Regions from separate parts of the Lactobacillus sp. WILCCON 0058 genome, predicted to be linked through region 1. Evidence: predicted binding sites of a transcription regulator. Region 1 holds the regulator's gene; each other region holds the start of a gene.

Region 1 (7,874 bases):
TTGAAGAAGGGCAAGCTTAAGTGCGTTATCATCGCGAATGATTTAGCAGAAAACAGCCGGGGCGAGATCGAAGCTGCTTTGAAGGCCCACCCAACTCCATTGCTGGACGTCTTCACGGAAGCTGAACTCAGCCAGGCTGTAGGTAAGAAACGCAAAGTTTTGGCATTAACAGATCGTGGTTTTGCGAAAGCCTTGCTGGATAAGATTAAAGAAGGAGTGTGATCTAATGACCAAGAAACAAGAAAACGAAACTTCAAAGGAATTGGGCATGGATAACAAGAAAACCAGCGGCAAGTCTGGTAAATTAAAGATTTCAGTCAGTGCTATTCGCAAGGGCGAAAAGAAGACTGAAGGCAAGAGACCAAATTCCCGCCGCCGGGCAAACAACCACTCTAACGACCACAGCAAGCGCCGCCGGCCAGCAGCCCAAGATTTGCTGAAGGATCTCAAGCAAAAGCAACGGGCTGATGAAGTCCGCTTGGACCAGGAAAGCAAGGCTGCCAAGCAGGAATACAAGAAGTCCTTAAGCAAGGCTGCTGCCAGCGAAAGCAAGCCGGTTGTGAGGAAGGTCGAAAGTGCCGACAAGGCAGCTGAAACTGCAATTGAAGCACCAAAGGTCCGCGGGCCAAAGATCTTGAAGCCATCCCCAGCCCGCCTTAAGCAAAACCAGGCAAGCAGTGAAAAGCCTGCTGCCAAGTCTTCATCTTCTCGCCGGCCAAGTTCCCGGCCAAGCTTTACTGAAGCGCCAATGCCTGAAAACAAGGATAACCGCCGCAGAAACAGCGGCAAGCCTGGCCGCAAGGGGCAAAATGCCTATGCTGACCAAGGCCGGGGCGCAAACAGCGACCGCAGCGAACGGCGCAAGCGCAAGAACAAGAAGCACCAAAATGCGCCACAAGTCAAGAAGCAGGTTACCCAAAGAAAGGATCGTCCGCTTCCAGAAAGCTTTGAATACGAAGTTGGCATGAACGCGCAAGACCTGGGCAAGATCCTCCACCGGGAACCAGCTGAAATCGTGAAGAAGCTCTTCATGCTGGGGATCATGACCAACCAGAACCAGTCTCTGGACAAGGACACGATCGAACTGCTGGCGGCTGACTACGGTATTGAAGCCGTGGAAAAGGTCCACGAAGACATTTCCGACATCGACAACATTTTTGCCCAGGAAATGGAAGAGTCCAAGAACTCTGAAAACCAGGTTGTCCGTCCGCCAGTCGTAACCATCATGGGTCACGTCGACCACGGTAAGACCACCTTGCTGGACCGCCTGCGCCACACCCGGGTTTCTGAACACGAAGCCGGCGGGATCACCCAGAACATCGGTGCCTACCAGGTCCGGATCAACGACCGTTTGATCACCTTCCTGGACACCCCAGGTCACGCGGCCTTCTCAAGCATGCGGGCCCGCGGGGCGGAAATCACCGACATCGTCGTTTTGATCGTTGCCGCTGACGACGGGGTTATGCCGCAGACCATCGAAGCCATCGACCACGCCAAGAGCGCGGGCGTGCCAATTATTGTGGCCATCAACAAGATGGACCGGCCAGGTGCCAACCCTGCCCACGTTACTGAACAGCTGATGCAGTATGAACTGATTCCAGAAAACTATGGTGGTTCAACCATCTTCGTCAACATCTCAGCTAAGACCGGGATGGGGATTGACGAACTTTTGGAAAACATCATCTTGGAAGCCGACATGCTGGAACTGAAGGCTGACCCGAAGCAAAAGGCGATCGGTACGGTTGTCGAAGCTCGTTTGTCCCGGGGCAAGGGTCCAGTTGCCGACGTCTTGATTCAGCAGGGTACCCTGCGGATTGGTGATCCAATCGTTGTCGGTGACACCTTCGGCCGTGTCCGGACCATGACCAACGACAAGGGCCACCAGGTCAAGAAGGCTACGCCATCAATGCCTGTTGAAATTACTGGTTTGAATGACGTGCCGGAATCAGCCGACAAGCTGGTTGTCTTTGATGATGAAAAGACTGCCCGCGCGGTTGGTGAAGCCCGGGCCCAGCAGTCTCTGCAAAAGCAGCGTGAAAATGTTCAGCACGTTACTCTGGACAACCTCTTTGACACGATGAAGCGGGAAAGCATGAAGTCTGTCGACATCGTTTTGAAGGCTGACGTGCAAGGGTCTGCTGAAGCCTTGGCCCAATCCTTCCAAAAGATCGACGTTGAAGGCGTCCGGGTCAACATTATCCACTCCGGCGTCGGGGCCATCAATGAAAGTGACGTTACCCTGGCCAGCGCTTCAAACGCCTTGATCATCGGCTTCAACGTCCGGCCAACGGCAACTGCCAAGAGCCAGGCTGCTCAAGAAGGCGTCGACATCCGCCTTTACAGCATCATCTACAAGGCTATCGATGACGTTAAGGCCGCTATGCAAGGGATGCTGGAACCAACTTACGAAGAAAAGGTTATCGGTAACCTGACTGTTCGCGAAACCTGGAAGGTATCCAAGATCGGGACCATCGCTGGTGCCTTTGTCGACAACGGCTACGTTACTAGAGAATCAGGCATCCGGGTTATCAGAGACGGCGTGGTCAAGTACGACGGCAAGGTTGCCTCACTGCGCCGGTTCAAGGATGACGTCAAGGAAGTCAAGGCAGGCTTTGACTGTGGTTTGACCATTGAAAACTTCAACGACATCAAGGAAGGCGATGAACTGGAAGCCTACGAAATGCAGGAAGTTAAGCCAGGTTAACAGGAGGCTGAAATGAAGCACAGAAAAGGACGGGTTGAAGGCGAAATCCTGCGGGAACTGACCAAGATCATCCGCAAGAACATCCGCGATCCCCGGGTCAGCGACGTGACTTTTACCGCCGTGGAGTGCAGCAATGACTTTTCATACGCGACTGTCTACTACAGTCTGCTGACTGAAGATGAACAGGCGCAAAAAGAAGCGGAAGCCGGCTTGGAAAAGGCTAAAGGAACCATGCGGCACTTGCTCGGCCAGAGCTTGACCATGTACAAGGTTCCGGAACTGATTTTCAAGCGGGACCAGTCCGTGATCTACGGCAGCAAGATCGACCGTTTGCTTGCTGACTTGAAGAAGCAGGAACAAGATCGCCAAAACTAGCAAAAAGCGCCTTCGGGCGCTTTTTTGCGTATAAAGAAGAGGAGAAAAAGATGTTCAACGGAATTATCGTAATCGACAAGGCAGCGGGCATGACCAGCGGGGATGTGGTTTATAAGCTGCGCCGGCTCTTAAAGCAAAAGAAGATCGGCCATGCCGGAACCCTGGACCCGGAAGTCACCGGCGTTTTGCCGGTAGCTCTAGGTCAGGCAACAAAATTGATTGAGCTGATGCATGAGCGGCCAAAAGCTTATGTTGGTGAAGGCATGCTGGGCCTGGCAACTGATTCTTATGACCTGGAAGGGAAAGTTTTGGCGGAGAAAGCCCTGACTGAGCCGGTCAGTGACCAGGCCATCAAAGAGGCCATGCAGTCTTTGACTGGGGAAATCGTCCAGCAGCCGCCAATTTATTCCGCGGTCAGAGTCAATGGCAAGCGGCTCTACGAATATGCCAGAGAAGGGATTCCGGTTGAGCGGCCCAAGCGGTCTGTCCAGGTTTTTCGCTATGACTTGACGCGGCCAAGCCAGTTTGACCCAGAAAAAGGCCGGCAGACTTTTTCTTATGAAGTTGAATGTTCTAAGGGGACCTATGTCCGCAGCCTGGTCAACGACCTGGGCGATAAATTGGGCTTGCCGGCAGTGATGACCAAATTGCGGCGGACGGCCAGTTCTGGCTACAAACTGCAGGACGCGGTCACTTTGGAAGAACTGGCGGAGAATTTGGACCATGCTGAAGATTATATTCAGCCAATCGACAGCTTTTTTGCTGACTACCCGCAATTTGAATTAGACGATGCCTTATGGCAGCAGGTGAAAAACGGGGCCTGGATCAAACTCCCTCTTGATGCAGGCAAGGTCGCTTTGCGGTATAATGAAAAGGTTAAAGCGATTTACCGGGCCAAGGGACAAGGTCTCTACTGCCCGGACCTAATGCTTTTAAGTAATGAGTAATTGAGGGATTAAGTTTGAAAGTAATAAATCTAAGCTATCCGTTCAAGAAAGAACTGACGGCCGGCAAGGTTGTCCTGGCCCTGGGCTTTTTTGACGGAGTTCATATCGGCCACCAGAAGTTGATCAAGGAAGCCCGGATAATTGCAGATGAGAAGGATCTGCCATTGATGGTGCTGACCTTTGACCGCCATCCCAAGGAGGTCTACGCCGGGGTCAAGGACTTTGAGTACTTGAACAGTCCGGAGGAAAAGGCCTACGAAATGTCCAAGATCGGGGTCGACTACCTGGTGATTCTCAAGTTCACTCCGGAATTCAGCCACCTGGCTCCCCAGGCCTTCGTTGATGAGATCATCATGGGCCTTAAGGCAGACACGGTTGTTGCCGGCTTTGACTACAGCTATGGCCCAAAGGACGTGGCCAACATGGAAAATCTGCCGGTTTTTGCCAAGGGCCGCTTTGACATCAAGGTGGTGCCAAAGCAGATTTTTGCCGGGGAAAAAATTGGCTCAACCGAAATCCGTAAGGCTATTAAAAGCGGCAATCTCCGCTTGGCTACAGAATTGTTGGGTCACCCGTATCTAACTAGCGGCAAGGTCGTCCACGGCTTCAGAAACGGCCACAAGCTAGGCTTTCCAACCGCGAATCTGGAATTGGCCTGGCCAAAAGTGTTGCCGAAAATCGGCGTCTACGCGACCATGACCCAGGTGGGGGACAGCTGGTACCAGTCGATGACCAGCGTCGGCTACAATGTCACTTTCAATGATGAGAAGAAGATTTACATCGAATCCAACATCTTTGATTTTGACCAGGACATCTATGGCGAGCAGATCACCATTGCCTGGTACAAGTACTTGCGCGGGGAAGAAAAGTTTGCCGACATGGAAGCTTTAAGCGAGCAGCTGAAGCTGGACCAGGTCGCCAGTGAAAACTATTTTAGTTCCTTAATTGGACAGTAAAAAACGGTCTTTGAAAAGAGACCGTTTTTTTGCGGGATTTTTTTAGCATTCTCCTTGACTAACTGCTAATTTCTTGTTAATCTATACCATGTTAGCACATGAAAGATGTGAGTGCTAAAAGTGAGGGCGATGTTATGTTGACCGAACGTCAAGAACTTATTCTCAAGACAATTATTCAGGACTTCACCAAGACGCATGAGCCGGTCGGCTCAAAGACAGTCATGAATCAATTGCCGATTAAAGTGTCCAGCGCGACTATCCGCAATGAGATGGCGGTCCTGGAAGAGCATGGCTTGATTGAAAAGACCCACTCCTCCAGCGGCCGGGTGCCATCGACTGAGGGTTACCGCTACTACCTGGACAATTTGGTGCAGCCCCTGCAGCTGCCGGAAGAAATTTACAATCAAATTGGCTACCAGTTTGACCAGCCGTTCAACCAAGTGGACGAGATCGTCAAGGAAGCTGCCAAGATCCTGTCGGACTTGACTGACTACACGGCCTTCGCTGAAGGCCCCGAAGTCAAGAATGTCAGCATTACGGGCTTCAGAATCGTGCCCCTGGCACCCCGGCAGGTCATGGCAATTCTGGTAACCAGCGATGGCAGTGTCAAGAACCAGCTTTACACCTTGCCGCGGCACATCTCAGGGGATGAAATTGAACAAGCTGTCCGCTTGATCAACGACCAGCTGGTCGGCAAGAATTTAAGCGAAATCAACAAGCAGACCTTTGAGCAATTGTCCAGCTCTAATATCGTCGGCAAGAATGCTCCGGAATTTCTGGAGCTTCTGGAAGCCGTCATTAAAGACGCGGCAAGTGAGCAGCTGTACGTTGACGGTCAGCTGAACCTGCTCAATAATACAGAAAACAGCGATTTAAAAGACATCAAGTCGCTTTATGAACTGATCAATTCCAGCTCTTTAGCTGATGAACTGATCGATCTGAGTGACAGTCCCGGCCATTATCCAGTTCATGTCCGCTTAGGGACGGAATTGCAAAACGACCTGCTGAAGGATTTCAGCCTGGTGACGGCTGAATACAGCGTCGGCCGCTATGGCCGGGGAACGATCGCCCTCTTGGGGCCGAGAAATATGCCTTACTCGGAAATGATTGGCTTGATGGAATACTTCCGCCAGGAACTGGCCCGCAAGTTGTTAGATTACTATGGCAGATTTAAATAAGGAGGTTTGTCGTGAGCAAAGAAGAATTTCCAAGTGAGAAGGATTTGCCGCAAGAAGACCAGGAAAAGCAAGCCAAGCCAGCTGAAGCTGACAAGGCAGGCGTAAAAGAAGACAAAAAGGTAAGTGGCGACAAGGAAAAGGCTGACAAGGCAGCTGATTCAGAACTGGACCAGCTCAAGGCTGAAGTTGCCGCTTTGACCCAGAAGAACAAGGACCTGGAAGACAAGTACTTAAGAAGCGAAGCTGAGATTCAAAATGCCCAGCGCCGCTACAGCAAGGAAAGAGCCAACCTGGTCAAGTATGAGTCCCAGCGCTTGGGCAAGGATATCCTGGCCAGCGTGGACAACTTGGAAAGAGCCCTCCAGGTCAAGGCCGACGACGAGGCTTCCAGCCAGCTGAAGAAGGGGATCGAAATGACCCTGGAAGGCCTGGTCAGAGCCTTGAAGGATAACGGCATTGAAGAAATCAAGGCTGACGGTGAAAAGTTTGATCCGACATTGCACCAGGCGGTCCAAAGCGTACCGGCTGAAAATGATGATCAAAAAGACCATGTCGTCCAGGTCCTGCAAAAGGGCTATGTCTACAAGGACCGGACCCTGCGGCCAGCCATGGTTGTGGTTGCCCAGTAAGGCAATTTTTTAACAAAGCAATAAACAAGCAAAAATAATACAAAGGAGATAAAAGACAATGTCTAAAGTTATTGGGATTGACTTAGGTACCACCAACTCAGCAGTTGCGGTTTTGGAAGGCAAGGAACCAAAGATTATTACCAACCCGGAAGGCGCCAGAACTACCCCTTCAGTAGTTGCCTTCAAGGACGGCGAAATTCAAGTCGGTGAAGTTGCCAAGCGGCAAGCCATCACCAACCCGAATACTATTGTTTCCATCAAGCGGCACATGGGCGAAAGTGACTACAAGGTCAAGGTTGGCGACAAGGCTTACACCCCACAGGAAATTTCAGCCATGATCTTGCAATACATCAAGAAGTTCTCAGAAGACTACCTTGGTGAACCTGTAACTGACGCGGTTATCACTGTTCCAGCCTACTTCAACGACGCACAACGGCAAGCAACCAAGGATGCCGGCAAGATCGCGGGCTTGAACGTGCAACGGATCATCAACGAACCAACTGCTTCAGCTTTGGCCTACGGCTTGGACAAGGATGAAGACGACGAAACTGTTTTGGTTTACGACCTTGGTGGTGGTACTTTCGACGTTTCCGTTTTGCAATTGGGCGATGGCGTCTTCCAAGTTCTGTCAACCAACGGTGACACTCACCTGGGTGGGGACGACTTCGACAACAAGATCATCGACTGGCTGGTTGACGGCTTCAAGCAAGAAAACGGCGTTGACCTGTCCAAGGACAAGATGGCAATGCAGCGTTTGAAGGACGCGGCTGAAAAGGCCAAGAAGGACTTGTCAGGCGTATCTTCAACCCACATTTCTCTTCCATTCATCTCCGCTGGTGAAGCAGGTCCTCTGCACCTGGAAGCAGACCTTACCCGGGCTAAGTTCAACGAACTGACTGATGACTTAGTGCAAAGAACCAAGATCCCATTTGACAACGCCCTGCGTGACGCTGGCCTGTCAGTTGGCGACATCGACAAGGTCATCTTGAACGGTGGTTCAACCCGTATTCCAGCTGTCCAAGAAGCCGTAAAGAAGTGGGCTGGCAAGGAACCAGACCACTCAATCAACCCAGACGAAGCCGTTG
Region 2 (7,874 bases), 840 kb from region 1:
CCGCTCCTTGACCCAGTCATCAGCCAAAGGCGGGGGCAAAAGGGGCCTAAAGTGCCACAAGGCAGCGATTCCTTCAGCGTCCAAAGCAAAATCTACCTGCCGGTAGAGCAGGGTCTGGCTGATGGGTGCCTGCTTGATCTGGTATTTTAGCCTGATTAGGCCTTCTTCTTGGTGGATTTCCAGATAATAGCTCCCCCAGGCCGGGTTTTCCCGAAAGAAAATCAGCTGGGTCTGCTTTAATTTTTCCCCTAAAAAATGCCGGCGGCCAACCAGCCAGACATCCTTGATCCCGATCGCCCGGTAAAGGGCATGCCGGTGGGCAAACTCTTCCTTGCTTAAGGGCGCGCACTGGACTTCAAAGGCCAAAAGCGGCGTGGCCAAAACGTCAGCCCGCAAGGCACCTTCAGCCAGCGGCACCTCAGTTTTCGCTGCCAGGCCCGCCGCGGTCAAGGCAGCTTTCAGGAGCATTTTCCCCTGCCGGTGCTCCTCTTGTTCCCCCAGCCCCCGGTAAGCCTGGTAGTGCTTGAAAAAGGGCTCAGCCTTCTGCGACAAAACCAGGATCACCGGCTTTTGGCAGCGCGGGCAGCGGTAGACTTCCTGGTTGAGATAGGCCGGGTTTTCCCGGACCTTGCCAGCCTCGCTGACGGCCAGGACCAGTTCTTTGTTTAATAAAGCTGCGTACAAAATAATCCCCCATTAACTAGTACGCCAAAAGGGGGAGATTTTTTTAAAAAAGCTGAAAAAAGGAAAAGGACTCCCGAAGGAGTCCGCAAATTATAGTCTATATTCTTATGCCCACTTGCTGGCAAACTGCCGGCGCAGAGCACCCAGAGCATCCTGCTGGAAGAGGCACTGGCCGTGGTCTTGGGCCTGCTGAAATTCGTCAGCGGACACCTGGCAGCCAAATTCATTGGCGATCGCCCAGGCATCAGCCGGCTTGATTTCCGCGTAGTTCTCGTCCATAAAAGCCAGCTTGAGATAGAACTTCTGCTTGTAGTAGTAGACGCTGGAAGCCAGGTCGCTGACCTTGAGGCTGTCAGCCAAAGCCAGGAGATCATCGATGTCGTCAAAGGCCAGGACATGAGTCTCCTGATAACTCCAGTAGTCCTCGTAGTCATCATCATCAGTGTTGCCCAGGTCCTGCATGATCACCGGGTCCATCTCAGTGTTGGCGTCATCAGCCGGATCCAGGTCAGAAAAGGCCCAGTACCCTTCCTCAACTGGCTCAGCTATATCGCCTCCGACCCCGTTAGCTTCAGGATCAAAGAAGCGCCGCATTTCTTCCGGCAGGTCGCTGTTATTATTCATCTTGGTAATCAAGAGATCGATCCCGCCATCGTTGGGCATGACTTGGAAAGTCACCGGCGCATCGCTGGCAAAGTCATTGTCCTCGTCTACTTCGCGCAGAACCGACAGGAAGAATTCCTGGACTCTTTCCCGGTTGCCGAGCAAGTCCAGAATCTTCAAGCCCCGCTGATTCAGATCCTCCCGGGTCATGCTTACGCGGAGCGTGTTCTCATTTACCTTTTCAACGCGCATTCTCAATCCCTCCTTTGTGTGTACTGTTATTGTAACCTAAAAAGCCGACAAAGCAAAAGCGTTAGCTTCTAGAAGCCAACGCCTTCAACTTTCTATTCTGAAATTATAAATCCTGGTCTGCCAGGCGCTTAGCCCGGGCCATTTCCAGCCGGCGCACGCTACGCGGCAGGAAGCGGCGGATTTCATCTTCATTGTAGCCGACCTGCATCCGGCGGTCATCCAAAATAATTGGCCGTCTCAGCAGGCTTGGGTTCTTTTCAATCAAATCGATCAGTTCGTTCATTGAAATGTCGTCCAGGTCGATGTTCAGCTCTTGGAAAGCCTTCGACCGCGTTGACACGATTTCTTCCGTGCCTTCTTCAGTCATTCTCAGAACATGAATGATTTCTTCCCGGTTCAGAGGATCAGAAATGATGTTTCTTTCCTTGTAGGGAATATTGTGCTGTTCAAGCCATTGCTTTGCCTTGCGGCATGAGGTGCAGCTTGGAGAAACATATAAATCTACCATTGTTACCACGCTCCTTTAAAATGAGATTGCATGAACACACATTCGTTACTTACTATATAGTTTAACATGGATACTTACAAAAAGGAAGGGGGTAATTGGCTTTCTTTTAAATTTCTTAATTAATCGGACAAAAAAAGCGGTCAGCTCACGCTAATCGCTTTTAATTTGCTCTTTACTTGTCAGCCATCAGGTTCTTAACCAATTCGATGTTGTCTTCGTTGGTCAATGATTCCTTGGTAGCCTTGTCAGCCAGGCTGGCGAGTTCTTCAGTTGAGAGCTTCTTCATTTCGTTTCTGATCCGCAGAATTGAAGTTGCGCTCATTGAGTATTCGTCCAGACCCATGGAAAGCAGGATTGGGAACATAGTTGAGTCACCAGCTGCTTCACCACACATCCCGCACCAGATGCCAGCTTCGTGAGCTGAGTCGATCGTGTGCTTGATGAGACGGAGAACTGACGGGTTGTATGGTTGGTAGAGGTAAGAAACGTTTTCGTTGCCCCGGTCAGCAGCCATAGTGTACTGGATCAAGTCGTTGGTCCCGATTGAGAAGAAGTCGACTTCCTTGGCAAATTGGTCTGCCAAAACAGCAGCTGCTGGAACTTCGATCATCATGCCGACTTGCAGGTCGTCGCCAACCTTGACGCCTTCCTTGACCAGCTTGTCCTTTTCTTCAGCCAAAACAGCCTTGGCTTGGTGAAGTTCGTCCAAAGTACCGATCATTGGGAACATGATCCCCAGCTTGCCGTAAGCTGATGCTCTCAGTAAGGCCCGCAGCTGGGTCCGGAAGATTTCCTTGTTCTTCAAGGACAGACGAACGGCACGGATACCCAGGAATGGGTTCATTTCTTCTGGCAGGTCCCAGTATGACAGGTGCTTGTCGCCACCGATGTCCATGGTTCTGATGATAACCTGCTTGCCGTTCATGCCTTCCAGAACCTTCTTGTAAGCTTCAAACTGGTCTTCTTCAGTTGGGAAGTCGTTTGAGTTCATGTACAAGAATTCAGTTCTGAACAGGCCGACTGCTTCAGCACCGTTTTCCAGAACGCCGGCCAGGTCGTCTGGAGTACCGATGTTGGCAGCAATAGTGAAGTGCTTGCCGTCAGCAGTTACTGATGGTTCGTCCTTCAGCTTCCGCCATTCAGCCTTTTGCTTGGCGAAGTCGTCGCCCTTCTTGCGGTAGTCAGCCACTTGTTCTTCGCTTGGTTCAACGATGGCAACACCATCCAAACCGTCAGCGATCAGCATTTGGCCGTTTTCTACAGAAGTGGTGATCTTTTCAGTCCCGACAACAGCTGGGATTTCCAAAGACCGGGCCATGATGGCTGAGTGAGCAGTCCGGCCGCCCAGGTCAGTTACGAAGCCCTTAACGTACTTCTTGTTCAATTGTGCCGTGTCACTTGGAGTCAAGTCTTCAGCAACCAGAACTACTTCGTGGTCGATGCTTGCCAAGTTAGGCAATTCCTTGCCCAGCAAGTGCGCCATGATCCGCTTTGAAACGTCGCGGACGTCAGCGGCACGTTCTTGCATGTAGGCATTGTCAGTCATGCTTTGGAAGATAGTGATGAAGTTTTGGGCAACTTCGTCCAAAGCTGCTTCACTGTTGACAGCGTCGCTCTTGATCTTGGCGCTGATCTGGCCAGTGAATTCAGGGTCTGACAGGAACATCAAGTGGGCGTCAAAGACTTGCGCTTCTTCTTCACCCAAGCTTTCAGCTGCAACCCTGCGGATGTTTTCCAATTCAGCTTGTGATTCGGCAACTGCCTTGTCAAAGCGGGCTACTTCAGCTTCCGCGTCGGCAACGGACTTCTTTTCAAAAGAAAGGTCCGGTTCGACCAGGAGGTAGGCTGGAGCAACAGCAACGCCGTCACTGGCTGCGATACCCTTCAAAGTTTCAGTCATTATTCAGCCAAACCTTCTTTTGACATAGTTTCAGCAACAGCTGCGATAGCTTCCTTTTCGTCGTCGCCTTCAGCGCTGATAGTAACGTCTGCACCTTGGCCAACACCCAATGACATTACGCCCATGATTGACTTAAGGTTAACTGACTTGCCGTTGTATTCAAGGTTGATGTCTGAACCAAACTTTGAAGCAGCTTGTACCAACAAGGTAGCTGGACGAGCGTGAATACCAGTTTCAGCGATAATGTGAAATTCTTTCTTTTCCATCGTAAATTATCTCCTTTAAAAATCAAGAATTGGGTACCAAAGTACCGTTTCCCTTAAAGAATAACATGTTTTCGAGGTCATTACAACTTAATTTGTAAATGTTTTCATTAATACTTGGGCTTATTCTCGATCGAAGTATAGGTAATAACCCCGCCGCGACCAGCCCGGCCGGTAATTTTCTTGTTTTTCCCGTAATTGCGCAGGCTTTGCTGGAAGGCAAAAGCATCTTCCGGGTCCTTCTGCGGGTCGATCTGGTACTCAAGCAAGTCGCCTGAGACCAATTGCTCCAAAATATCAGTATAGTCCATATTAATGTTACACCCCCCTTGTCCATTATTTTAGCGCATTTTTTTGTCAAAATTAAAGGAAGAAGACTCAAAGGCAAGCTATGTTCTTCCCAAGGCTTAGCACTTGACTAATCAGAGTGCTAAGCCCTATAATTTAGGCAGAACTTTGATGAAAGGCGGTATTTTAACATGTTGTGTCAAAACTGCCACCAACGGCAGGCCTCGATACATCTTTACACGAAGATTAACGGCCAAAACAAAGAAATCGACTTATGTCAGCAATGCTACCAAGAATTAAGGAATCAACAAGGCAATCAAATGAACAATGACAACTTTTTCGGCGACTTTGACGACCTCTTCAATGCTTTGAACGGGCGGCCAAATGGCGCAAACCGTGACAACAACCAAAATCCATCCGGGCAAAACCCGGGCCGGGGCGGCAATGGCGGCGGCCAGTCCCTGCTTGACCAGTTCGGGACCGACTTGACCGCTTTGGCCAAGAAGGGCAAGATCGACCCGGTTATCGGCCGGGACCGGGAAATCGCCCGGGTGATCGAAATCCTCAACCGGCGGACCAAGAACAACCCGGTTCTGATCGGGGAAGCCGGGGTCGGCAAGACCGCGGTTGTAGAAGGCCTGGCCCAAGACATCGTGGACGGGTCCGTTCCAGCTAAATTGCAAAACAAGCGGATCATCTCCCTCAACATGGTTTCCATGGTGCAAGGGACCGGGATCCGGGGCCAGTTTGAACAAAGAATGCAGCAGCTGGTCAAAGAGCTGCAGAGCCAGCCAGACATCATCCTCTTTATCGACGAAATCCACGAAATCGTCGGCGCCGGCAATTCTGAAGGCGGCATGGATGCCGGCAACATCATCAAGCCGGCTCTGGCCAGAGGCGAGCTGCAATTAGTCGGGGCCACGACCATCAAGGAATTCCGGGAAATCGAAAAGGACTCCGCCCTGGCCCGGCGTTTCCAGCCAGTTGAAGTCAAGGAACCAAGCATCGACGAAACCATCAAGATCCTCAAGGGGATCCAAAAGCGCTACGAGGACTACCACCACGTCAAATACACTGACGATGCCATCGAAGCTGCCGTCAAGCTGTCTGCCCGCTACATCCAGGACCGCTTCCTGCCAGACAAGGCCATCGACCTTCTGGACGAAGCCGGGTCAAGAATGAACCTGACCATTCCTTACATCGATAAGGAAAAGATCCAGGAAAGAATCGACGCGGCTGAGAAGCTCAAGCAGGACGCCTTGAAGAATGAAGACTACGAAAAGGCTGCCTACTACCGCGACCAGATCGAAAAATACGAAAAGCTGAAGGACCAGAACGTCGACCCGGACAAGACCCCAACCATCACGGCCAAGGTCATGGACAAGATCGTCGAAGAAAAGACCAACATCCCGGTCGGCGACATCCAGGCCCAAGAAGAAAACCAGCTGGCCAACCTGGCCAGCGACCTCAAGGCCAAGGTTATCGGCCAGGACGAAGCCGTTGACAAGGTGGCCCGGGCCATCAGAAGAAACCGGATCGGCTTCAACAAGTCCGGCCGGCCAATCGGCTCCTTCCTCTTCGTCGGCCCGACCGGGGTCGGCAAGACCGAGCTGGCTAAGCAGCTGGCCTTGAAGATGTTCGGCAGCGAAGACGCCATGATCCGCTTCGACATGTCCGAATTCATGGAGCAGTACTCTGTTTCCAAGCTGATCGGGTCAGCTCCGGGTTATGTCGGCTATGAAGAAGCCGGGCAATTGACTGAACGGGTCCGCCACAACCCTTACAGCCTGATCCTTTTGGACGAAGTTGAAAAGGCCCACCCAGATGTTTTGAACCTCTTCTTGCAGATTCTTGACGACGGCCGTTTGACTGACTCACAAGGGCGGACTGTCTCCTTCAAGGACACGATCATCATCATGACCTCAAACGCCGGCCAGGGGATCAAGACGGCCAGCGTGGGCTTCGCAGCGGAAAACAACAAGAACGAAGCTGAAGAAACCCGCAAGGTGATGAGCCAGTACTTCAAGCCGGAATTCCTGAACCGTTTTGACGACATCATCCAGTTCCACCCATTGACCAAGGGCAACCTCCTGCAGATCGTCAACCTCCTTTTGGACAAGACCAACGCCATGGTCAGCGACCAGGGCCTGCACATTACGGTTACTGACGCGGCCAAGGATAAGCTGGTTGAAGAAGGCTACGATCCGGAAATGGGCGCTCGTCCGCTTCGCCGGGTAATCCAGGAAGAAATCGAAGACAAGGTGGCCGACTACAAGCTGGACCACACTGAAGCCAAGCAATTAGTCGCCGACTTAAAGGATGGGGAAATCGCAATCTCTGAAGAAGTCCCTGCCCTGCCGGCAGCTGAAGCAAGTGAAGAAAAATAACTATCTCTGAACAGAAAAAACAAGGATTCTCCAAAAAGGATCCTTGTTTTTTTCTTGAATGCGTTATAATGAAAGTGAGGGGAATATCAGAGACAAATAGAAACGGGTGAAGTTTTATGCACTTAATTGATGTTACTAATAGCTATGCCGAATTAGTTCACAGTCAGCTAAATACTACGAGCGTGAACTACGTTAAAGTTTACTCCTTAGGCAACACTACCGTAGTTTATACCGAAAGCCCAATCGCCATCGGGATTGTATTAGAAAACCACCACCGCAAGATCCGCGAAGAAGAACTCGAATTCGTGGCCAAGCGGCTGATTCCCGACCGGACCAGCTACCAGCTTACAGTTGACAAGCACCGCCGGGTGGTTGAAATCCACGTTGACAAGTAATCCCTGCAAAAGAGCCCTGATGGGCTCTTTTTTACTCTCTTTCACTTTGTCGCCTTTTTCCTTTTCTTCTTTAGCTCCCTATTTCTTTTATCTTCCTTTTTTCTTTTCTGCGAAAAATTCAAAAAATACCCGTTTTTTAGCAAAATTGCAGATTTACTTGCGAAAAATAGCCTTTTTTTCAAAAAATCCGCCAGAATTGATCTATGTCAATTTTTTTATTAAGAAATAGTTCTACAATTTGCTTTGAGCACTGGAAAGCGCTTTTAGAAAAGAAAGTGAATGTGTAAAAAGCAGCAATTTTAAACTGTTGATTTGGTAAAAACAAGGAGGTACTAAACATGACAGTTTATCCGGATTACTTTTATGCTGAAAAAGACTTTGACAAGAGCCACATGGGCTACAAGCCGCTGACGATTCCAGCAGGCGTTGAGGCCCAGCCTTTGGCCGTTCCCCCGCTTTTAGCGCCGGACAAGGTTGATGGCAATGACATCTACTACACCATCGAAGCTCAGGAAGGTGAAAGCCAGATCCTGCCAGGCAAGAAGACCAAGACCTGGGGCTACAACGCTCCCCTTTTAGGCCAGACCCTGGTAG
Region 3 (7,874 bases), 1.1 Mb from region 1:
TCAGGCCTGACCCCCAGTCAGTCCCCGGCTGCTGGGACACGACGGCTAAAGCGACTTCCATCGGATTCAGCCCCAGGCGCAGGGCCTCGCAAGAGGCATAGAAAGATTTGTTGTCGATCATGAAAATAACCCGGTGGGGCTCATAACGGTAATCGTACATCAAAATCCACTTCTTTCTTGAACATTTGTTCCAATAAATTATATCGAACTTTTGTTCTGAAAAGCAAGCGAACAAAAAATAAAACAGAAAATAAAAGCAAAAATAAAAAGAGGCCTCAGCCTCTTTTCCAAAAATTCAGTTTAATAGTCGCCGTTCATGATCGTGTTCTTGACGATGACGTAGTCAACCCGCTTGATTGATTCCAGGTCCCGGCCGCCGGCATAAGAGATGGAAGACTGCAGGTCTTCCTTCATTTCTTCCAAGGTGTCAGCGATGCTGCCCCGGTAAGGGACCAGCATTTGCTTGCCTTCAACGTTGCGGTAGGCACCCTTTTGCACTTCACTGGCTGAACCCCAGTACTGCTTGTAGGTCTTGCCGTCGATCTTGATCACGTTGCCCGGGGATTCTTCATGCCCGGCCAGCATTGACCCGATCATGACCATGCTGGCCCCGAAGCGGACAGACTTGGCGATGTCGCCGTTGTGGCGGATCCCCCCGTCAGCGATCAAAGGCTTTCTGGCCACCTTGCTGCACATTCTGAGGGCAGCCAGCTGCCAGCCGCCAGTCCCGAAACCGGTCTTGAGCTTGGTGATGCAGGCCTTGCCCGGGCCAACCCCGACCTTGGTAGCGTCAGCGCCGGCATTTTCCAATTCCCGGACGGCTTCTGGCGTTGCCACGTTGCCGGCCGTAAGGAAGGTGTCCGGCATTTTTTCCTTAATGTACTTGATCATGTCGATCACGTAGACTGAGTGCCCGTGGGCCACGTCGATCGTGGTGTATTCCGGGATTAAGTCCTTTTCCACCAGTTCGTCGATAAAGTCATATTCATCGTCCTTGATGCCGACGGAAATCGATGCAAAAAGTCCCTTCTCATGCATCATCTTGATGAAGTCGGCCCGCTTTTCGGGCTGGAAGCGGTGCATGACATAGTAATAGCCATTTTGGGCCAGCCAGACCGCCAGGTCTTCGTCAATGACGCTTTCCATGTTGGCGGGAACGACTGGGATCTTGAAAGTTCGGTTTCCAAACTTGACGCTCGTGTCACATTCCTTCCGGCTCTTCACGATGGCCTTGTTGGGCACCAGTTGGATATCATCATAGTCAAAAGCTTCCATGCTGAAATAATTGCTCATTCTTTGCCAGCTCCTTTTTTAAAGTACCTTTGATACTTTACTGACATTTCCCTTAAAAGTCAAGACTTATTCGAACCATTTACGAACGTTCTGAAAATATTATTCGGATTTTTTGTTGACTAATTGCCCGGTAAATGCTAACCTTTCTAACGTAAGTTCTACGAAATATTTTTTGAGGTGAAAAAATGACATCAATCGCAGTTGTCGGCAGCCAATGGGGCGACGAAGGCAAGGGTAAGATTACAGACTTTTTAGGGACGACGGCAGACCTGTCAGTTCGCGCTAACGGCGGTAACAACGCTGGCCACACGATCGACTTTGACGGCAAGGAATTCAAGATGCGCTTGATTCCATCCGGGATCTTCGCGGCTAAATTGGGCGCCGTGATCGGCAACGGGGTGGTTATCAACCCTGAAGTCCTCCTGGGCGAACTGGACAACTTGGAAAAGAGCGGGATCGACACCAGCAACTTGAAGATCTCCAACCGCGCTCACGTCATCATGCCTTACCACGTAATGCAAGACACTTATGAAGAAGAAGCCAAGGGCAGCTTGAAGGTCGGCACCACCAAGAACGGGATCGGGCCAACTTACATGGACAAGGCTTCCAGAATCGGCATCCGGGTTTGCGACCTGATCGATCCGGAAACTTTTGCGGAAAAGCTCCGCTTCAACCTGGAAAGCAAGAACGCCCTCTTCACCAAGGTTTACGGCAAGCCAGCCATGGACTTTGACGAAATCTACAACAAGTACGTTGAATATGGCAAGCGGATCGCCAAGTACGTTTGCGACACTTCCCTTTACGTCAACGACGCCCTGGACAAGGACGAAAAGGTCCTCTTTGAAGGTGCCCAAGGGATCATGCTGGACATCGACCAGGGTACCTACCCATTCGTAAGTTCTTCTAACTCAGTTTCCGGCGGGATCGCTTCCGGCAGCGGGATCGGGGCCAACCGGATCAAGACTGTCCTGGGCATCTGCAAGGCCTACACTACCAGAGTTGGTGCCGGCCCGTTCCCAACTGAACTGCACGATGAAACCGGCGACAAGATCCGGGACATCGCCCACGAATACGGCACTGTTACTGGCCGTCCGCGCCGGGTTGGCTGGTTTGACTCAGTTGCCCTCCGTCACGCTAAGCGCGTAGCCGGCATCAACGCCTTGAGCTTGAACCTGTTGGACGTCTTCAGCGGCTTTGACAAGATTAAGATCTGCGTGGCCTACGACTTGAATGGCAAGCAAATCGACTACTACCCAGCCAACTTGAAGGAAGTTGAAGCTTGCCAGCCAGTTTACGAAGAACTGCCAGCCTGGGAAGAAGACATCACCGGTGCCAAGAGCTGGGAAGACCTGCCAGAAAAGGCCCAGGCCTTCGTCAAGCGGATCAGTGAAATCACTGGCATCCCTGTCGTGACTGTTTCTGTCGGCCCAGACCGGGAACAAACCATCGTTTTGCAAGACCCATGGACTCTGTAAAAAATTAATATCTACTAAGAGCCTCGTCTTTGACGGGGTTCTTTATTTTGGCAAAAAATGTTTTATCTTGTTTTACTTGAAGAAAGTGCTACCATAGAGGCGTAAATAATATTATTTGGAAGAGATGTTTTTATCATGAAAAGCAAAAATCTTTTTCAATCCGTAAAGGATGTACTAAATGGTAAAATCGCTCTAAGTATCTTTACCTTTTCTACTACCTTCATAGCTGGTTTTGCGGCAGCGACTGTTGCCTTAGGGCTCAAGGGCGGTTATCATAACAGCTCCATAGCCGAAGCTATTATCTGCGGACTTATCCTCTTGTTCTATGGTATCTATGGCACATACAAGCTCTACAAGTTAAACAAGGTAAAAGTCAAGTTGACTACTAATAAATTTAGAGAGAGATTGTGGAATATTTTAACTGGAAAGGGAAGTTTGAGAATTATTGCGTTTTCTGATTCTTTATTTGCTGGCTTTGCAGTTGGGGCTATCGCCTTTTGGAATAGAAGCACAAGCAATTATGATCCAACCATTGAATTGGCCATAATCGCCATTTTCTCTTTTGGCTTTTCAATTGAAGAATTCTACAAGCTCAACAAAAAATAACACACAAAACCCGTCTAGCTCTAAGCCAGACGGGTTTTCCACTTTAGTTATCCACACTGGGATGATTGCCTACTTTTTCCAAAATATCCTTTCCAAAAGAGCGCTTCCTTTCCGCAATGTAAGTGCTATACTATATTTGTTGGAAATGTAATTTTTCGGAGGTAAAAAGTGAAAAAACTAAGCAAATTAATCGCAATTGGACTAGCAACTGGCCTTTCTGCTACAACTCTTTTGCAAGCAACAATTCCAACCGTGGTAAATGCATCTACTACAACAAGCAGTGTGCAAGTTACTAGTTCAACTAACAATTCTTCACAGGGATCATCAGACAACAAATGGCAAAACATAACCACAAAATCAGGAGAAACAATGCAAATCTTGCCAGATGATCCTTCAAGAATGAGCGGCAAGGTAAGATACAACGGTGAGGAACACTCTTACAAAATTACCAATGCAGATGGGATCTACACCATCTATTTAGATGGCGATGAAGTTTGCTCTATCGATATCAACAATAGCCAGGTACCGTCTTCTCAAAGTAGCAGTATTTTCAGCCCGTTTATCAACTTCAGCTACGCAAATGGCAAAGTTGCTTTTAGACATGCTGGAAGAAAATACTACTATCTAGATACTCAGAAATATAATAGCGAATCCGTAAGAAAAATAACTGAGAGTGGAAAGTTCATACTATCTACGTTGTTAACCTGCTTGGAAGACTTACACTTATAAGGATTCAGCTAGAAAACATTTGCAATCTGTAAAGTGGGTGTACAAGAAAGTACTATGAAAAAGCTGAAAGAAATTCTAGAAGGTAAAATTGCTACTAGCCTTTGTGCCTTCATTGCTAGTTTTGCAACCGGCATTACCACAACTGACATTATGTTGTGGAAAAAATATGGTTTTCTTGCTAAAGACATTTGGGAAGTAGCTCTTATTGGGATCGCTTTCTTTATTGACTCTATCTACTTCTTCTACAAGCTCAACAAAAAATAACACGCAAAAACCGTCTAGCTTAGAGCTAGACGGTTTTCCATTTTAATTTTCCACACTGAGGATGGTGACTTGGTAGTCTCCCATCGGCGCTTCAACCGTCACCACATCCCCAGCCTTGCGGTGCATGAGGGCGTGGCCCAAAGGACTGTCAAAGGGCAGCTTGCCATCGCCTACAGCCTCTTCCATCCGGCCCACGATCTTGTAGCTTTCCTCTTCCCCATCGTCTTCATAGCGGATGGTGACATTTTTTCCCAGGTTGACCTTGCCGTCATTCTTGATCTCAATGATTTCGGCATACTTGAGCTGCTTGTTCAAGTAGCGGACCCGGCTGTCCAGGTGGCGGAGTTCTCTTTTAGCGGTTGAATATTCAGTGTTTTCGGACAAGTCGCCCAGGGCCCGGGCCTCCTTCAGGTTCTGCACCCGGCGGGGCCGGTCAGCCTTCAAGGCCGCGATCTCGTCTTCAATCTGCTTGTAGCCCTCCGGGGTCATTTTTTGATAATATACCATGCTTGCCAGTCGCCTTTCACTTCTATTTTTAAATCATTATAGCCCGCCCAGATCTTTTTGCCAAAAAATTTATTTAGCAGTCAAAAAAGTTGAGTGCTAAATGCTCCATTTTTCCAAAAAGGGACTATAATATAGTTGTCGGGAAAGAAAGCGGCTCCACCGCTTCTCTTCCTGCCTCTGTTTGTAAAAAGCAGCTTGAATAGAATAATTTGTTGAAGGGAAGTTTTAGATTATGACTAATGATTTAATGAACCGTTACAACGACTTGTTCGATCACATGGGCGGCTGGCTCGACAACTCCAAGGACTTCTTGGACAGCCACGCTTTCAGAAACATTTTGCAATCAGACGTTGCTGAAGATGAGCACGAATACACCGTCAAGGTCGACGTGCCGGGGATGAGCAAGGATGACATCCACCTCTCCTACACTGACGGGATTTTGACGATTTCCGGCCACCGCAGCACTTTCAAGGATGACAGCGACAAGAAGAAGAACCTCTTGCGCCAGGAGCGCAGCGAAGGGTCAGTTTCCAGAAGCTTCAGCCTGCCGAACGTTGACAAGAAGGCCATCAGCGCCAAGCTTGACGGGGGCGTTTTGACGGTTACCCTGCCAAAGAGCGCTCCAGAAGAAAACGAAGACACGATTACTATCGAATAAGCTCAGAGTGCTTAGAGAAGCCCGCGAGGGCTTCTTTTTTTGCCAAAAATTTCAGTATAAAACTTGTGAAATTGTGAAAAGATGCCATTTAAGCATCAAAATTGACCGCTTAGGCAAATTTGGTTTCTTCTCAATTAATCGCATTATAATAACAATTGTGATCAGAAGATCATCCAAATTCAATTTGTGACCGGGAGGGTTTAACTATGGAAAAGTTACTAAAAATAATGTCCGAAGACGAATTAAAACAAGTCAAGGGCGGTAAGAAAAAGCAACCAAGTTGGGTAAAGTGGTCCAACGGAATCAGTGGACTAATTGGTGAACTAGCAGAGCCAGGTTCAATTAACTGGAAGCACCACCACTAATAATAATATGATCAAATTTAAGAGACCTGAATCCAACAATTATACAGAGTTCTATCAAACCAATTCTGAATACAATCTTCATTTAACAGGTTTAATAATGACTAAAAATCAGGAGCACAACATTCTAGAGGCACTAAGATCAATAGACAATTACTGTGACTCTATTGTAGTTGTAGACACAGGATCTACTGATAATACTATTCAGGTCGTTAAAGAAAATTTCTCTAAAGCTCATCTTTATCAAGTTCCTTGGCGAGAAAACTAGGCTTATATGAGAAACGAATGCTTAAAGTTCATTCCAGCAGGCTGGACTTTTATCATTGATTCTGACGAAGTGTTCGATAATTCACTCTGTACTAGTCATGAATTAAAAGATTTTCTATACTATCTAGATCAAACTAGTTCAGCACCTGTTTGTACTATAAAAATAAAATCATACAATGGCAATTCCTTTGTGAGGAAAAAGGTTCTATTCAAAAAGGATGACTTTATAAGGTATCATGGTTGCGTACATGAAGAGCTAATAACCATAAAAGGTAAATTAGATATCGTTGACTCCAATCTTTGCATAGTAAACAAGGGAAACAGCCCTCAAGAAATCGTAAGATTTAATAAGGCTAAAAGATACTCAAAACTACTATTGCATCAGATAGACCAAGAACCCAATAATCCACGTTGGGTTGCAATGATCTCTCAAGACTACATCGAGCTTGGATTTATATCTAAAAAATATTATATAAAGCATCTTAAAAAGTTTATATTTAGTAACGAAGCAGATAACTTTTCAGATAGCAACATTCAAGGCAGCAAATGGCTAAAATATCTTTTGGCAAGATACGCTCTTTTACTGATGTCAGATGGGAAACTTAACGAATCTATAGAATGCTCAAAGGCGGCTATGAAGAAATTTCCCTATGATGCGAACTTTTTAGCAATATTTATCTCTGCAAGCAATATATTAAATGAAACCAGAAACAGGTCTACCTTAAAATTCGTCAACAAGTGTCTAAGACAATATGAATCAAATCTTGACAAGGTAGAGGAAGAATCTCAGGGAACCGAAGATTCAGTAATACCTGCTTTAATAAAATTACTAATTAACATTGGCGAGTATTCTAGCGCCAAAAATCTTGTTGAAAATATTGATAATCCAGAGTATAAAGAGTTATTAGATAGTGAAATAGATTTTCTATTGTAAATAGGAGAACACGGTTATGGAATATGTAATTCTGTTAGTAGTTGGCTTGCTACTTATTGTAGGCGGTGCTTTTGCTTTTAAACAAACTAAGAAGTATCTTGAGTTAAAAACAAATAGTAGCAATTATTCTAATGATCAATGGTGGGGATTTGCTCTATGGAGTGGATATATTGGAGCAGGCATCTTGTCACTAGTTGGCGCTATTTTAATTATTGTTTCTGTAATTTCAATGCTATAAATTGATCATTAATAGTATTATTTAGGTAACTACCTAGGTAACGCTATTTTTTATTAGAGTGAGGAATCTTTTTATGAAAAAATTAGATAAAACAGAGCTTCAAAAAATTAAGGGCGGTACTACACAATCTCAGCTTTCTGCTTATATTACTACCAACTTTATTAACATACGGGGCTTTAATACTGATAAGAAAAGCCACCAATTATACAAGAGTTTAGTTAAAGCTTTTAGAAAGCAATGAGTAAATATCAATGAACAATACATTTGAATTATTTAGCATACTTGCCAATATTATACTAAGTTTGATTGTAGATTTATCTATTTTTACCAAAATATCTATGGTCAAGTTTACGTCATCCCAGAAAATTCTTGTCACTGCTTTTTATATTTTTTGCTTTATAGCCTCCGTATTAATCCCGTCTAATGTAGTCGTCAATATTTCGATTACAATTGTAGAAATTCTTTTCTTCACACTACTTGGTTTAAGAAACACAAAAGATAAATTTCTAATTCTAGGTGCTGCGCTTTTCCTAGGAATTTT
Region 4 (7,874 bases), 290 kb from region 1:
CTGCTTCTGACACCAGGCCATAAAGGGTAAAGTCCGGGTCCTCGTTTTCCACCGTCAGCATTTTTTCAGCGACTTTGCGGCCATAAATATTGGCCACGTCCTGCTTTAGGTTGCCGTTGCCGGGCGTTCTGAGCAAGACTTTCCCGTCGCTGGCCAAGGTCAGGCTGATTTCCGGGTGGCCCAGGGCGATCCGGTTGACGATGTCCACAATCTTCAAGAGTTCTGTCTTAGGGCTCTTCAAATATTTCAGCCGGGCCGGAGTGTTGTAAAAAAGGTCCCCGACCGTGATCTTGGTCCCCTTGGCGCTGCCGGCATCTTCCTGGAACTTTTTCACCCCACCGGCAAAAGCCGCCCGGGTCGCTGTCTGCCCGTCAGTTGAAGTCAAAATTTCCACATGGGCCACGGCGGCAATTGAAGCCAGGGCTTCCCCTCTAAAGCCCAAGGTCGCGATATTGAACAGGTCGCGTTCGTCTTGAATCTTGCTGGTCGCGTGCCGCATAAAGGCCAGGTCAACCTGGTCCGGGGCAATCCCGCTGCCATTGTCTTGCACAGAGATCTGCTTTAAGCCCGAATGCTGAACTTCAACCCTAATCCGGCTGGCCTGAGCATCAATCGCGTTTTCGACCAGTTCCTTGACCACGCTGGCCGGCCGCTCAATAACTTCCCCGGCCGCGATCTGGTTGGTCAGATTTTCTGAAAGTTCATGAATTTTCGCCATTATTCTTCCTTCAAGGCCTGCTGCCAGTCAGCTACCAGCTGCATGACTTCCAGCGGCGTCTTTTCATTCAAGTTGACCTGGCTGATCTCGTCCAAAAGTTCCTCCTGCTCTTCCTTGAGCGGGTTCTCTTCCACCACTTCCACCGGGCTGAAGAGGTCCAGCTGCTGGCTGCTTGGGTTGATTTCCCGGGCCCCTTCTGCTTCCAGGCGCTTGAGCATGCTGGAGGCCTCTCTTAAAACAGCCCGCGGCAGGCCGGCCAATTTGGCCACGTGGATTCCGTAAGACTGGTCAGCTGGTCCGGGCAAAATCTTGTGCAAAAAGATCAGCTTGCCGTTTTCTTCTGTTGCCCCAACGTGGATGTTCTTTAAGTGCGGCAAAGTTTCATCTAGTTCAGTCAGTTCATGGTAGTGGGTGGCAAAAAGGGTCTTGGCGCCGACCTTGTCGTGCAGGTACTTGATGATCGCCCCGGCCAGGGCCATCCCATCGTAAGTGGCCGTCCCCCGGCCGATTTCATCAAAGAGGACCAGGGATCGGCTGGAGGCATGCTGGAGGGCGTCATTGGCCTCGCTCATTTCCACCATGAAGGTGGACTTGCCGGAATAAAGGTCATCAGCTGCCCCGATTCGGGTGAAGACCTGGTCAAAAATTGGCAGCACGGCGCTGTCTGCCGGCACAAAGGAACCAATCTGGGCCATGATGGCGATCAAGGCCAGCTGCCGCATGTAGGTGCTCTTCCCGGACATGTTTGGCCCAGTAATGAGGTAGATGCTGGTGTCTTCATCCATGACCAGGTCGTTAGGGATGTAGGAGCCCGCTGGCAAAACTGCCTCAACGACCGGGTGGCGGCCGTTTTTAACGGCAATTTCGTTTTTGCTGGAAAAACTTGGCCGGCAGTAATTTTTCTCTTCTGCATCCTGGGCAAAGGCCACGAAAACGTCCAGGGCGGCCAGCTTCCGGCCCAGTTCCTGCAAGGCCGGGATATGGGCCTTGACAGCCTCTCTCAGCTGACTGAAGAGCTCATATTCCAGGTCGGTTGACCGGCTCTCAGCTTCCAGGATCAAGTTCTCGTGTTCTTTTAATTCCGGAGTGATGTAGCGCTCGGCATTGGTCAAGGTCTGCTTTCTGGTGTAGCGGTCCTGGGGCACTTTAGAGACATTGCCCTTGCTTACTTGGATGAAGTAGCCAAAGACCCGGTTGTAGCCGATCTTCAGATTATCGATCCCGGTTCTTTGCCGCTCTTCCATTTCCATCTGGGCCAGCCACTTTTTCCCGCCATTCATGGCTTCCCTGTACTTGTCCAGGTCCTCGCTGACCCCGGCCCGGATAATGCCACCATCTTTAGCGGAAATCGGCGGCTGGTCAACTAAGCAATTAGTGATGCTTTCAGCAAGTTCGCTCTGCGGATCAATGCCTTGCCCATATTTTTCCAGGTCCGGATTGCCCGATTCGGCTAAGGCCTGGATGATCGGCTTGGCCGCCTCCAGGCTTTTCGCCAGTTGCAAAAGCTCGCGGGGGTTGACATTGCCAAAAGCCACCCGGCCGCTTAACCGCTCCAGGTCGTAGACTCCCTTTAAAGAGTCAATGATGTTTTCCCTGGTAAAGTAGTCGTCCAAAAGGGCTTGAACCATCTGCTGGCGCTGGGTGATCCGGTCTAAAGACAAAAGCGGCCGGCTCAGCCACTGCTTTAAAAGCCGGCCCCCCATGGCCGTGGTGGTCTTGTCCAAAACCCAGAAAAGTGACCCCTGCTTCTTGCCAGTCGTGGCTGACTGGGTCAGTTCCAGATTCCGCTGGACGGTGTTGGCCATCTGCAAATACTGGCCGATTTCAAAGCTTTCCGCCACCTGCAGGTGGGCCAGGCTCCGCTTCTGCGTGGCCAACAGGTAGACAACCAGCTGGCGGACGGCAGCTTTTTCCAAAGAATCAGTCAGTTTCTGCTGGACGTAGGAAATTTCCGCGTGCTCTCCCTCCAGCTCAGCCGGTTCAGACACGGTGATATTGGCCTTTTGCAAGCTGTCCCGGTCGCTGGCGCTAAGGTTGCCAGCAAAAACGACTTCCCGGGTTCGCAAAGACAAGAGTTCATTGACCACTTCCGTGTAGTGCTTGACGTGGGTGGCAAAAATCTCCCCGGTCGACAGGTCGCTGTAAGCCAGGCCGTAGCCGCCAGCCTTTTCGACGACACTGGTCAAGTAGTTGCTTTCCTGGCTGTCGTCTGGCCCCTGGGCCATTTTAGTACCGGGGGTAACCAGCTGGATGATCCCCCGCTTGACCATCCCCTTGGCCTTCTTCGGGTCTTCCAATTGCTCACAGATGGCCACTTTGTAGCCTTTTTCCACTAAAGTGTTGACGTAAGAATCAACCGCCATATGAGGAACCCCGGCCATGGGAATCGGGTTTTCCGACTTGTTTGACCGGTGGGTCAAAGTCAGTTCCAAAATCTGTGATCCCTTGACGGCATCATCTTCATACAGTTCATAAAAGTCCCCCACCCGGTAGAAGAGAAAGGCATCCGGGTACTGGTCTTTAATTTGGTAATATTGCTCCATCATTGGAGTCGTGGCTTTTCTTGGCATAAAAACTCCCTCGCTTATCGTATGCTTTCAATTATACAGCATTTCACCGGCCTGCTTGCCCTGTCTTGCACGCAAAAAGAGCCCAGCTTTGAGCTGGACCCTTCTTACAGTAATTCTTGTGTGTGTTAAATTTCAGTATTTTACATCATGCCTGGTTGAGCAGGGGCTGCTTCAGGCTTGTCTTCAGGAATTTCTGCCACAACTGCTTCAGTGGTCAGCAAAAGACCAGCGATTGAAGCGGCGTTTTGCAGAGCTGACCGGGTCACCTTGGTTGGGTCGATGATCCCTTCGTCGATCATGTTGACATACTTGTCTTCAGCAGCGTTGTAGCCGACTTCCGGGTCAGCCTTGCGCAGGTGGTCAACAATGACTGAGCCTTCTTTACCGGCGTTTTCAGCGATTTGGCGAACTGGAGCGGTCAAGGCCCGGGCCACGATGTTGATCCCGGTTTGTTCATCAGCAGTGTCACCCTTGGTTGCCTTAACGGCTTCTTCAACGTTGACCAAGGCAGTACCACCACCAGCTACGTAGCCTTCGTCAACAGCTGCGCGGGTAGCGTTCAAGGCGTCTTCTACCCGGTAGCGGCGTTCCTTGAGTTCAGTTTCAGTAGCAGCGCCGACGTGGATTACGGCTACGCCGCCAGCCAGCTTGGCCAGACGTTCTTGCAGCTTCTTCTTGTCAAAGTCTGAAGTCGTGTCTTCGATTTGCTTTCTGATGGTGTCAACCCGTTCTTGGATGGCTTCCTTGTCGCCAGAGCCGTCAACGATAGTAGTTGAGTCCTTGGTGATGGTTACCCGGCGGGCTTGACCCAATTGGCTGAGCTGGGTGTCCTTGAGTTCCAGGCCCAGGTCTTCAGAAATAACCGTACCGCCAGTCAAAGCAGCGATGTCAGCCAGTTGTTCCTTGCGGCGGTCACCAAAGCCAGGAGCCTTAACGGCAACAACGTTGAAGGTACCGCGGATCTTGTTCAAAACAAGAGTTGGCAAAGCTTCGCCAGTCACGTCGTCAGCGATGATCAAGAGAGCGCGGCCTTGTTGCACGATTTCTTGCAGCATTGGCAAGATGTCTTGGATGTTGGAAATCTTCTTATCAGTGATCAAGATGTATGGGTTATCCAAGTCAGCTTCCATCTTGTCGTTGTCAGTTACCATGTATTGGGACAGGTAGCCGCGGTCGAATTGCATCCCTTCAACCACGCTCAGTTCAGTTTCAATCCCGCGGGAGTCTTCAATAGTGATGACGCCGTCGTTACCGACCTTTTCCATGGCTTCAGCGATCAAGTCGCCGATTTCCTTTGAAGCACTTGAAATTGAAGCAACTTGGGCGATTTGGTCCCGGCTGGAAACTTCGTGGCTGTTCTTGTGCAATTGGTCAACGGCTGCTTGGGTAGCCTTTTCGATCCCGCGGCGGATGCCAACTGGGTTGGCACCGGCAACCACGTTCTTCATGCCTTCTTGCACGATAGCTTGGGTCAAAACAGTGGCAGTGGTCGTACCGTCACCGGCGATGTCGTTGGTCTTTGAAGCAGCTTCAGCAACCAGCTTGGCCCCCATGTTTTCGTAGTGGTCTTCCAGTTCAATTGCCTTGGCGATCGTCACGCCGTCGTTGGTAATCGTCGGGTTGCCGTAGCTTTGTTCCAAAACGACGTTTCTGCCCTTAGGCCCCAAAGTCGTCTTGACCGTGTTGGCCAGCTTGTCAACCCCGTTTAAAAGTGAACGTCTTGCGTCTTCTGAAAACTTAATGTCTTTTGCCATTTTTTAATTTGCACTCCTTAAATTACTTAACGATTGCCAAAATGTCTTTTTCATGAAGGACTAAGTATTCCTTGCCTTCGTACTTGACCTTGGTGCCAGAATACTTATCGTATAAAACTTCATCGCCCTCTTGGACGGTCATAGGAAGCTTGCTGCCATCTTCAGCGTACAGGCCGCCGCCTACGGCAACAACCTTGCCTTGCGTTGGCTTTTCCTTAGCGTTGGAAGCAAGTACGATGCCACCAACGGTTTGTTCTTCAGCTTCTTTAACTTCAACGATCACGCGATCTCCAATTGGTTGTAACACGTTATTCCCTCCTGAAATTAATTGTCTTTAGAAATTCTTTAGCACTCATCTTGATCAAGTGCTAACTTACAACTATGATAATAATCCCTTTTTCCAAAAAAGGCAAGAGAAAAATAGCACTTTTTAAGCGAGAGTGCTAAAAAGTGCTGTTTTCCTTATTTATTCGTGTTGTCCATGGCCTTCTTCCGCTCTTCCAGCTGCTTTTTGATCATTTCGTCAGAGTCGAGGAAGTAGATCAAGGTCTGCAATTCGGTAGCCAGGTCGACGTTTTGGATCCGGACCCCATTTGGGGCGGACAGGCGGATTGGGGTAAAGTTCATGATCCCCTTGATCCCGGCTTCAATCATTTCATCAGCCGTCTTCTGGGCCGTAGCCTGGGGAACGGTCAAGATGGCGATCCGGATCTGCTGGTCAGCGATCTGCTGCTTCATTTCATCCATTGAGTAGACCGGCACCCCTTGGGTGATCTTGCCAGTGATTTCCGGGTTGATGTCAAAGGCACAGGAAATTCTGATATTGTTGCTGCGCTTGAAGTTGTAGTTCAAAAGAGCGTGGCCCAGGTTGCCGACTCCGACCAGGGCAACGTTGGTCAAAGTGTCCTGGTTGAGGATCTTCTTAAAGAAGCTGAGCAGGTTCTTGACGTCATAGCCGTAGCCCCGCTTGCCCAGGGCGCCGAAGTAGGAAAAGTCCCGGCGGATTGAAGCGCTGTCGACTTGGACGGCTTCAGCCAGTTCAGTTGAAGAAACCTTGTCTTTGCCTTCATCATTCAAAAGAAGCAAGTAGCGGTAATATAGCGGCAATCTTTTGGCAGTAGCCTTGGGAATTCTAAATTTGTTGTTCATAAAAGATGCCTCCGTCTGATTAGTTATTTGTGAATGTGAATCTGTAATCAATCATCTATTATGATACCCGCTTTTACTAGTCTTTGGCAAGTCGTATTTTCACAATATTTGCCATAAAATCCTTTTCATCGAATTTTTTCACAAATCAATTGAAGGAGCCTGGCTCTTTTTAAAGCTGGGAAAGAAAGGAAAAATCTGCTGAAAATCATTGCCAAAGCCGTCAGCCGGGCCTTTGCATGGTACAATGTTTCAAGGTGAAAAAATATGATAATAGCACAAGGACACAATTTGGAGCAACGCTTTGGGGCTGCTCCTATATTCAGCAAGGTTAACTTTTCAATTGAAAACAATGCCCGGATCGGTCTGGTCGGGCCAAACGGGGCCGGGAAAACGACCCTTTTAAAGATCATGACCGGCCGCCAGGAGGCCAGCCAGGGCGAATTTACCGTCAACAAGGGGATCGAACTCGGCTACATCGCCCAGGAGCACGACTTTGACGAAAAGAAGTCGATCTGGGAAGAGATGCTGACGGTCTTCCAGCCCTTGATCGACCAGGGCCAGCAGCTGGAGAAGCTGCAGTATGCCATCGCCGACCACCCGGAAGACGAAGAACTGCTCCGCCGCCTGGACCAGGCCCAGTACAATTTTGAACAAGCCGGCGGCTACACTTATCAAGCCGAAATCAAGAGCATGCTCAACGGCTTCAACTTCCCGGAAGCGACCTGGAATAAGCAGATTGCCAGCCTGTCCGGCGGGGAAAAGACCCGGCTCAGCTTCGTCAAGCTGCTTTTGAAGAAGCCCCCGCTCCTGCTTTTGGACGAACCGACCAACTACCTGGACCTGGATACTTTGGACTGGCTGGAAGCCTTCCTTAAGAACTATCCAGGTGCCATCCTAACGGTTTCCCACGACCAGTACTTCTTAGACCACCTGGCCACGCAGATTTTTGAACTCCAGCATGGCCAGCTGACTGTCTTTAAGGGCAACTACAGCCAGTACTTAGCCCAAAGAGAACTCCGTGACCAGCAGCAGGAAGCCGCTTATGAAAAGCAGCAGGAAGAAATCAAGCGCGAGGAAGAGTTCATCCAAAAGAACATCGTCCGCGCCTCCACCACCAAGCAAGCCCAAAGCCGGCGCAAGGCCCTGGAGAAGATGGAACTGGTCGACCCGCCAAAGCACAAGTCAAAAGTCCGGATCAAGTTTGACAGCGCCCGGCCATCCGGCAAGGAAGTCTTGATCTTGAAGGACCTGGCCGTTGGCTATCCAGACAAGACCATGCTTAAAGACATCTCCTTCCAGATCAACAAGGGCGACCGGGTGGCCATCATTGGGCAAAACGGGATCGGCAAGTCCACCCTTTTAAAGACCGTCATGAAGCAGCTGCCGGTTAAGAGCGGGTCCATCAAGTATGGGGCCAGCCTGGATATTGGCTACTATGACCAGGAACTGCAGGGCTTGGACTACTCTAAGACCGTGATCGACACCATTTGGGACCGGCACAAGGACATGAACGAAAAAGACATCCGGTCGATCCTGGCCAGCTTTTTGTTCACGGCCAAAGATATCGACAAGCAGGTCAGCCAGCTGTCCGGGGGGCAAAGAGCCCGCTTGACCCTGACCGTCTTGTCCATGGAGCACAACAACTTCCTTTTGATGGACGAACCAACCAACCACTTGGACCTG

What was found. Region 1 encodes HrcA, which represses chaperone genes, less so after heat shock. Its sites were predicted from a motif close to TTAGCACTCNNNNNNNNNGAGTGCTAA; they were not measured.
Region 2: a site for HrcA is predicted at 4,618-4,644, ahead of ACYVUU_RS02950 (ATP-dependent Clp protease ATP-binding subunit). Genes of this name have one in related genera too.
Region 3: a site for HrcA is predicted at 4,948-4,974, ahead of ACYVUU_RS01455 (Hsp20/alpha crystallin family protein). Genes of this name have one in related genera too.
Region 4: a site for HrcA is predicted at 5,388-5,414, ahead of groES (co-chaperone GroES). Genes of this name have one in related genera too.

Annotation. Positions count from the first base shown of each region.
Region 1 covers NZ_JBUBHM010000001.1:1,437,407-1,445,280, reverse strand. Annotated here, with positions in the region: gene ACYVUU_RS06685 (L7Ae/L30e/S12e/Gadd45 family ribosomal protein) at 1-222, shown strand, start outside; gene infB (translation initiation factor IF-2) at 227-2,704, shown strand; gene ACYVUU_RS06675 (ribosome-binding factor A) at 2,717-3,079, shown strand; gene truB (tRNA pseudouridine(55) synthase TruB) at 3,130-4,026, shown strand; gene ribF (riboflavin biosynthesis protein RibF) at 4,041-4,982, shown strand; gene hrcA (heat-inducible transcriptional repressor HrcA) at 5,117-6,160, shown strand; gene grpE (nucleotide exchange factor GrpE) at 6,172-6,789, shown strand; gene dnaK (molecular chaperone DnaK) at 6,848-7,874, shown strand, end outside.
Region 2 covers NZ_JBUBHM010000001.1:599,579-607,452, reverse strand. Annotated here, with positions in the region: gene ACYVUU_RS02980 (competence protein CoiA family protein) at 1-684, opposite strand, end outside; gene ACYVUU_RS02975 (adaptor protein MecA) at 790-1,539, opposite strand; gene spxA (transcriptional regulator SpxA) at 1,643-2,047, opposite strand; gene ptsP (phosphoenolpyruvate--protein phosphotransferase) at 2,220-3,947, opposite strand; gene ACYVUU_RS02960 (phosphocarrier protein HPr) at 3,947-4,213, opposite strand; gene ACYVUU_RS02955 (hypothetical protein) at 4,321-4,521, opposite strand; gene ACYVUU_RS02950 (ATP-dependent Clp protease ATP-binding subunit) at 4,690-6,885, shown strand; gene ACYVUU_RS02945 (DUF1827 family protein) at 7,002-7,280, shown strand; gene ACYVUU_RS02940 (multicopper oxidase family protein) at 7,619-7,874, shown strand, end outside.
Region 3 covers NZ_JBUBHM010000001.1:304,318-312,191, reverse strand. Annotated here, with positions in the region: gene ACYVUU_RS01490 (Y-family DNA polymerase) at 1-160, opposite strand, end outside; gene ACYVUU_RS01485 (GMP reductase) at 301-1,293, opposite strand; gene ACYVUU_RS01480 (adenylosuccinate synthase) at 1,479-2,768, shown strand; gene ACYVUU_RS01475 (hypothetical protein) at 2,904-3,374, shown strand; gene ACYVUU_RS01470 (hypothetical protein) at 3,543-4,103, shown strand; gene ACYVUU_RS01465 (hypothetical protein) at 4,158-4,367, shown strand; gene greA (transcription elongation factor GreA) at 4,410-4,874, opposite strand; gene ACYVUU_RS01455 (Hsp20/alpha crystallin family protein) at 5,107-5,532, shown strand; gene ACYVUU_RS01450 (bacteriocin) at 5,739-5,897, shown strand; gene ACYVUU_RS01445 (glycosyltransferase) at 5,905-6,162, shown strand; gene ACYVUU_RS01440 (glycosyltransferase family protein) at 6,169-7,095, shown strand; gene ACYVUU_RS01435 (hypothetical protein) at 7,112-7,333, shown strand; gene ACYVUU_RS01430 (bacteriocin) at 7,407-7,574, shown strand; gene ACYVUU_RS01425 (GHKL domain-containing protein) at 7,585-7,874, shown strand, end outside.
Region 4 covers NZ_JBUBHM010000001.1:1,731,799-1,739,672, forward strand. Annotated here, with positions in the region: gene mutL (DNA mismatch repair endonuclease MutL) at 1-718, opposite strand, end outside; gene mutS (DNA mismatch repair protein MutS) at 718-3,288, opposite strand; gene groL (chaperonin GroEL) at 3,429-5,042, opposite strand; gene groES (co-chaperone GroES) at 5,065-5,349, opposite strand; gene ACYVUU_RS07985 (redox-sensing transcriptional repressor Rex) at 5,505-6,191, opposite strand; gene ACYVUU_RS07990 (ABC-F family ATP-binding cassette domain-containing protein) at 6,456-7,874, shown strand, end outside.